2 linked regions of the Oharaeibacter diazotrophicus genome follow. The protein of the gene in region 1 binds, or shares a complex with, the protein of each later gene. Links are inferred from orthologs where the notes say so. Each region holds a gene or a part of one and is shown in the gene's direction. Other genes may lie near its edges.

What was found. Proteins that work in one complex are often made in the same cells at the same time.
Region 2: the proteins of EDD54_RS04735 (region 1) and dnaN are in contact, whole or in part, in a solved structure (PDB 1OK7), measured with the Escherichia coli proteins. The link is inferred for Oharaeibacter diazotrophicus from one-to-one orthologs.

What each region holds. Positions count from the first base shown.
Region 1 is NZ_SNXY01000006.1:999,843-1,003,765, forward strand. What follows is about bases 459-3,252. They hold EDD54_RS04735 (DNA polymerase IV), read left to right. Parts: upstream 459-1,115; coding sequence 1,116-2,390; downstream 2,391-3,252. Other genes in these bases: EDD54_RS04730 (3-keto-5-aminohexanoate cleavage protein), read left to right, coding at 459-1,091; EDD54_RS04740 (ABC transporter ATP-binding protein), read right to left, coding at 2,484-3,251; EDD54_RS04745 (FecCD family ABC transporter permease), read right to left, coding at 3,248-3,252. Outside these bases: EDD54_RS04725 (DUF3572 domain-containing protein), read left to right, coding at 95-370; more of EDD54_RS04730, read left to right, coding at 372-458; more of EDD54_RS04745, read right to left, coding at 3,253-3,923. UniProt on the Escherichia coli protein: Poorly processive, error-prone DNA polymerase involved in translesion repair and untargeted mutagenesis. Copies undamaged DNA at stalled replication forks, which arise in vivo from mismatched or misaligned primer ends.
Region 2 is NZ_SNXY01000011.1:213,708-217,163, reverse strand. The notes cover bases 565-3,456. They hold dnaN (DNA polymerase III subunit beta), read left to right. Parts: upstream 565-1,397; coding sequence 1,398-2,516; downstream 2,517-3,456. Other genes in these bases: recF (DNA replication/repair protein RecF), read left to right, coding at 2,549-3,456; dnaA (chromosomal replication initiator protein DnaA), read left to right, coding at 565-1,025. Outside these bases: more of dnaA, read left to right, coding at 1-564. UniProt on the Escherichia coli protein: Confers DNA tethering and processivity to DNA polymerases and other proteins. Acts as a clamp, forming a ring around DNA (a reaction catalyzed by the clamp-loading complex) which diffuses in an ATP-independent manner freely and bidirectionally along dsDNA.

The sequences.
Region 1 (3,923 bases):
CTCCCGAGACCCGGCCATGGTATTGGGTAGTAAACTACGGCGGATTCCTTACGTAAACGCAAACGCTAGGATTTTCATGAGGTCGACAGCCCGCATGACCACCGCCGAGGCCGAGGACGTCGCCATCCGCGGCCTCGCCTTCCTCGCCGGCGACCCGGAGGCGCTCGGGCGCTTCCTCGCGCTTTCGGGCATCGGCCCGCGGGATCTGCGCAACGCCGCGGCGGAGCCCGGGTTCCTGGCCGGGGTGATCGAGTTCTTCATGGCCGACGAGGCCCTGCTGCTGGCGTTCTCGCTCAACGCCGGGATCCGGCCGACGATGCTGGCCGCCGCCCGCCACGCGCTCGCGGGCGCCGCCGGAGAGGAGTTCTGACATGATCCAGGCCGCGCTGAACGGGAACCGCAACACCGACTGGCACCCCGCCGTCCCGGTCGGCGCCGACGCGATCGCCGCCGCCGCCGTCGCCGCGGTCGCGGCCGGGGCCGCCTGCCTCCACGTCCATCCGCGCGGGGCCGACGGCCTCGAGAGCCTCGAGCCGGCCGCCGTCGAGCCGGTGCTGCACGCGGTGCGGGCCGCCGTGCCGGGCGTGCCGGTCGGCATCTCCACCGGCGACTGGATCGCCCCGCGCGGCCGCGCCCGGATCGACCGGCTCGCCGCCCTCGTGGAGAAGCCCGACTACGTCTCGGTCAACCTCTCCGAGGTCGACGCACCGGACGTGATCGCCGCCGCCCTCGGGCTCGGCATCGGCGTCGAGGCCGGCCTGTTCGACGTCGCCGACGTCGACCGTCTCGCCACGCTGCCGCAGCGGGGCGCCTGCCTGCGCCTCCTGGTCGAGATCGGCGAGCAGGACGAGGCCGAGGCGCGCGCCGCCTTCGACGCGGTGGTGCTCGCCATCGTCCGGCATCGGCTCGAGGCCCCGCCCCTCGCCCACGGCTTCGACGACCAGCTGTGGTCGGTGAACCGCGCCGCCATCGGCCTCGGCCTCGACATCCGCACCGGCCTCGAGGACGGCCGGCTGCTGCCCGACGGCGGCCTCGCCCGCGACAACGCCGACCTCGTTGCCGCCGCCGTCCGGCTGGTGCAGTCCGGCTGAAACCGAGCGCGCGGGGATCGGGCGATGACGGGCTTCTGCCGAGACTGCCTCGCCGGCGCGGACGCCGGCCGGCGCCGCTGCGCGGCCTGCGGCGGGCCGCGTCTCGTACGCCACGCCGAACTCGATTCGCTCGCGATCGCGCATGTCGACTGCGACGCCTTCTACGCCTCGATCGAGAAGCGCGACGACCCGAGCCTGCGCGACCGGCCGGTCATCGTCGGCGGCGGCAAGCGCGGCGTCGTCTCGACCTGCTGCTACATCGCCCGCATCCGCGGGGTGCGCTCGGCGATGCCGATGTTCAAGGCGCTCGCGGCCTGCCCGGACGCGGTGGTGATCAAGCCGGACATGGAGAAATACGTCCGCGTCGGCCGGCAGATCCGCGCCATGATGCTGGAGCTGACCCCGCTGGTCGAACCGCTGTCGATCGACGAGGCCTTCCTCGACCTCTCCGGAACCGAGCGGCTCCACCACGGCCGCCTGGCCGAGACGTTGGCGCGCTTCGCGAGCCGGGTCGAGCGCGAGGTCGGCATCACGGTCTCGGTCGGCCTCGCCCCCAACAAGTTCCTCGCCAAGATCGCCTCCGACCTCGACAAGCCGCGCGGCTTCTCGGTGATCGGCCGCGCCGAGGCGACGGCCTTCCTGGCGCCGCGGCCGGTGACCACGATCTTCGGCGTCGGCGCCGCCTTCGCCGAGAAGCTCGCCGGCGACGGCATCCGCACCGTCGGCGATCTCCAACAGCTCGACGCCGGCCACCTCGCCCGCCGCTACGGCGCCATGGGCCTGCGCCTCGCCAAGCTCGCCCGCGGCGACGACGATCGCCCGGTCGATCCCTCGCACGAGCGCAAGAGCGTCGGCGCCGAAACGACCTTCGACACCGACATCGCCGACCACGAGGCGTTGCGGCCGATCCTGCGCCGGCTCGCCGAGAAGGTCTCGGCCCACCTCAAGGGCTACGACATCGCCGGCCGCACCGTGACGCTGAAGCTGAAGACGCCCGACTTCCGCCTGCACACCCGCGCCCGCCGCCTCGCCGATCCGACCCAGCTCGCCGACCGCATCTTCCACGCCGCCGACGACCTGCTCTCGCGCGAGCCCGCCGGTACGCCCTACCGCCTCGCCGGCGTCACCGTGTCGGACCTCGAGACCTCGCTCCACGCCGACCCGGCCGACCTCGTCGACACCGGCGGCACCCGCCGCGCCGCCGCGGAACGCGCCATGGACGCCGTCCGCGCCAAGTTCGGCCGCGCGGCGGTGGAGACGGGTCTGGTGTTCGACGACCGGATCAAGAAGGAGCGGTGAGGCGACGGGCGGGCGGCTCCCCTGCCCGACCCGCGCAGCGATCGGCCGAGATCCGGCAAGACTTTAGAAGTCCAGGATGTTGCGCGACGTTCCTTACAATCTGCACGAGGCCGTCAGCACCCTGACACCGTCGGCTTCGCCCTCGGCGAAGCGGACACCGTAGACCGGCTCGAGGACCGCGGGCACCAGTACCTCCGCGGCCGGACCGGCGGCGGCGACCCGGCCGCGCGAGAGGATGGCGGCGCGGTCGGCGAAGCGGGCGGCGAGCGAGAGGTCGTGCATCACCACCACCACCGCCGCGCCGGCGGCGGCGACGCCGGCGAGATGCTCCATGATCGCGAGTTGCTGGCGCGGGTCGAGTGCGGCGGTCGGCTCGTCCGCGATCAGGATCGGCGCCTCGACCGCGAGCGCGCGGGCGAGCGCGACGCGGGCGCGCTCGCCGCCGGAGAGCCGCGTCACCGGCCGGTCGGCGAGCGCGTCCAGTTCGAGCGCGACGAGCAGTGCCGGCACGACGCCGCGCTCGTCGCGGTCGCCGTGCGGATGCCGGCCGATCGCGACCACGTCGGCGACGGGCATCGGCCAGTGCACCTCGTGGCCCTGCGGCAGATAGGCGACGGTTCGGGCGAGCGCCCCCGGCTTCAGCGCCGTCAGCGGGCGGTCGCCGAGGCGGACGCGGCCCGCGTCCGGGCGGACGAGCCCGGCGAGGACGCGGGCGAGCGTCGACTTGCCGGCGCCGTTCGGACCGGCGACGACGAGCAGCCGCCCGGGTTCGACCACGAGGTCGACGCCGTCGAGCACGCGTCGGCCGGCGCGCGCGACCACGATCGCCTCGGCCGTGAGCGTCGGCCCGGCCGCGGTCATCGCTCGGTGCCTCCCTCGACGAGGCTGCGGTGGCGCGCGATCAGCACCAGGAAGAACGGCACGCCGACGAGGGCGGTGACGACGCCGAGGCGGATCTCCTCGGTGGCCGGCACGAAGCGCACCAGCACGTCGGCGGCCGTGAGCAGCGCCGCCCCCGCGAGCGCGGACGGCAGCAGCACCCGCGCGGGGTCGTGGCCGACCAGCGGGCGGACGAGATGCGGCGCCACCAGCCCCACGAAGCCGACGCCACCGGCCACCGCCACCGCGGCACCGACGCCGCAGGCGGTCGCCAGCACGACGCGCAGGCGCAGCGCGGCGACCCGGACGCCGAGGCTCTCGGCGGCCTCCTCGCCGAGGGCGAGCACCCGGAACGCCGGTCCGGCACTGCCGATCAGCACCCAGGCGAGCGCCATGAACGGCAAGGCGATCGCAACGTGTCGCATCGAGCGGTCGTCGAGCGAACCGAGCAGCCAGAACGCGATCTCGAGCGCGGCATAGGGGTTGGGCGCGAGGTTGAGCGCCAGCGAGATCAGCGCGCCGGCGAGCGAGGAGACGGCGAGACCGGCGAGGATCAGCGTCGTCATGCCGGCGCGCGGGCCGGCGACCGCGACCAACAGGAAGATCGAGGCGAAGGCGCCTGCGATCGCGGCCGTCGGGACCCACACCGACAGC
Region 2 (3,456 bases), on another replicon or contig:
GCTACACATTCGCGACCTTCGTCGAGGGCTCGGCCAACCGCTTCGCCCTCGCGGCCGCGCGCCAGATCGTCGACGGACCGGGCGCCGGCGGCGTCAAGTTCAACCCGCTCTACGTCCATTCCGCGGTCGGCCAGGGCAAGACCCACCTGCTGCAGGCGATCTGCCACGAGCTGAAGGCGGCCCGCCCCGGCGTGAAGGTGCTCTACCTCACCGCCGAGCACTTCATGTACCGCTTCGTCCACGCGCTGCAGACCCAGTCGGCGATCGCCTTCAAGGAGGCGCTGCGCACCATCGACCTCCTGATCATCGACGACATGCAGTTCCTGCACGGCAAGCAGATCCAGCAGGAATTCTGCCACACCGTGAATTCGCTGATCGACGGCGCCCGTCAGGTCGTCGTCGCCGCCGACCGCCCGCCGGTCGAACTCGAGACCCTCGACGAGCGGGTGCGCTCGCGCCTCGCCGGCGGCCTCCTGGTCGAGATCGGCGTGCCGGACCTCGCCCTGCGCCGCGCCATCGTCGAGCGTCGCATCGCCCTCGCCCGCGAGCAGGCGCCGGCCTTCGCCGTGCCGGACGACGTCGTCGACTTCATCGCCCGCAACGTCACCTCCTCGGGGCGCGACCTCGAAGGCGCGGTCACCCGCCTCGTCGGCCACAACCAGCTGACCGGGCTGTCGGTGACGCTCGCCCTCGCCGAGACCACGCTGAAGGACCTGATCCGCGTCGCCGACGGACGCCGCGTCAAGATCGAGGACATCCAGCGCGTCGTCGCCAAGCACTACAACGTCTCCAAGCAGGACCTCCTGTCCTCGCGGCGGACGCGCTCGATCGTCTGGCCGCGTCAGATCGCCATGTATCTCGCCAAGACCATGACGCCCCGCTCGCTGCCGGAGATCGGCCGCCGCTTCGGCGGGCGCGACCACACCACCGTCCTGCACGCCGTGCGCAAGGTCGAGGATCTCGTCGGTCACGACGAGGCGCTCGCCCAGGAGATCGACGTGCTGAAGCGCATGCTCGACGCCTGATCCGCGCCGCCGACGGGCGCCCGGCTTCCGGGTGCCGTCCACCGCCCGTCCACGACCTTGTCCACGACGCATCCCCGGTGGTTTCCACCGGGATGTCCACCGGCCGTTCCCGGGGACATGCCTCCCGCGCGCCTGTTGACATCCTGTCGAAAACCACGAGGTCTCCGGTGGATCGCCGTGTATGGACCGCGCCGTGCCGCTTCGTGGCGTCACGGTCTTGCGTTGTCGGCCGAACCCCGTAAAGTGCCTGTCCCTGCGGCCCTCGCGAGAGACCGCGGGGCCGCCCTGATCCGATCACGAGGGGCCGGCCTACCGTTCCGCGTATCCTCGCCTTCCCGGTCGGCCGTCCCTTCCCGCCCCACGGGATGACCCATGCGCGTGACGCTCGAGCGCTCCGAACTGTTGAAGTCGCTGACCCACGTCCACCGGGTCGTCGAGCGCCGCAACACCATCCCCATCCTGTCGAACGTGCTGGTGCGCACCGACGCCGGCGCGCTGAAGCTGAAGGCGACCGACCTCGACCTCGAGGCGCAGGAGACCGTCCCGGCCATGGTCGAGCGCCCCGGCGCCACCACCGTGCCGGCGCACATGTTCTACGACATCGTCCGCAAGCTGCCCGAGGGCTCGCAGGTCGGCCTCGAGACCTCGTCCGACGGCGCCACCCTCGCCATCACCTCCGGCCGCTCGCGCTTCTCGCTGCAGATGCTGCCGGAGAGCGACTTTCCCGACATCACCGTCGGCGAGCTCAGCCACCGCTTCACGCTGAAGGCGTCCTCCCTGAAGACGCTGATCGAGCGCACCCAGTTCGCGATCTCCAACGAGGAGATTCGCTACTACCTGAACGGCATCTTCCTGCACACGGTCGAGGGTCCCGGCGGGCGCCGCTTCCGCGCCGTCGCCACCGACGGCCACCGCCTCGCCCGCGCCGACGTGCCGGCGCCGGACGGGGCCGCGGGCATGCCGGGCATCATCGTGCCGCGCAAGACCGTCGGCGAGATCCAGCGCCTGCTCGAGAACCCCGACCTCGACGTCGGCGTCGAGCTGTCGGACGCCAAGATCCGCTTCACCGTCGGCGACGTCGTGCTGACCTCCAAGCTGATCGACGGCACCTTCCCGGACTACGGCCGCGTCATCCCGCAGGGCAACGACAAGGAGCTCCGGGCCGACCGCGCGGAGTTCGCCGAGGCGGTCGACCGCGTCTCCACCATCTCCTCCGAGCGCGGCCGCGCGGTGAAGCTCACGCTGACCGCCGGCAAGATGGTGCTCACCGTGGTCAACCCGGATTCCGGCTCGGCCACCGAGGAACTCGTGGTCGAATACGACGCCGAGCCGCTCGACATCGGCTTCAACGCCCGCTACCTGCTCGACATCACCGCCCAGCTCACCGGCGAGACCGCCGTGTTCCGCCTCGCCGACCCCGGCTCGCCGACCCTGATCCAGGACGTCGGCGACGGCGACACGCTCTACGTCCTGATGCCGATGCGGGTGTGACGGGCGCCGCCGCAGCTTCCACGGCCGCCGCCATGACCGACCCGGACCGGACGGCGCGGGTCTTCGTCACCGCGCTGGCACTGACCGACTTTCGCAGCCACGCCGCGCGTCGCTTCGTCTTCGGGCGGCGCTCGGTGGCGCTAGTCGGCGACAACGGCGCCGGCAAGACCAACGTGCTGGAGGCGCTGTCGCTGCTGTCGCCGGGCCGCGGCCTGCGCCGGGCCACCCTCGCCGAGATCGCCCGTATCGGCGGCGCCGGCGGTTTCTCGGTCTCGGCCGAGATCGAGGGCGCGCTCGGCCCCGTGCGGATCGGCACCGGCCTCGTGCCCGGCGAGGCCGGCCGGCAGGTCCGCATCGACGGCGAGCCGGCGCGATCGATGGACGCCCTCTCCGACCACGCCCGCGTGCTCTGGCTGACACCGGCGATGGACGGCCTGTTCACCGGCCCCGCCAGCGACCGCCGCCGCTTCCTCGACCGACTGGTGCTGGCGCTCGATCCCGCCCACGGCCGCCGGGTCGCCGCCTTCGAGCAGGCCCTCACGCGGCGCAACCGCCTGCTCGAGGACCACCGTACCGATCCCGCCTGGCTCGACGCCGTCGAGACCGAGACCGCCGCCCTCGGCGTCGCGGTCGCGGCGGCCCGGCGCGAGGCGGTCGGCTGCCTCGTCCGCCTGATCGACGCCGGCGGCGCCGACGACGCCTTCCCCGCCGCCCGCCTCGCCCTCGAGGGCGACGTGGAAGCCGCGCTCGAGGCCGCCTCCGCTTCCGACGTCGAGGACTGGTACCGCACCGACCTCGCCGCGGCGCGCTCGCGCGACCGTGCCGCCGGCCGCACCCTGACCGGGCCGCAGCGCGCCGACCTCCGGGTCCACCACGCCGCCAAGGCGATGCCGGCGGAGCTGTCCTCGACCGGCGAGCAGAAGGCGCTCTTGATCGCGCT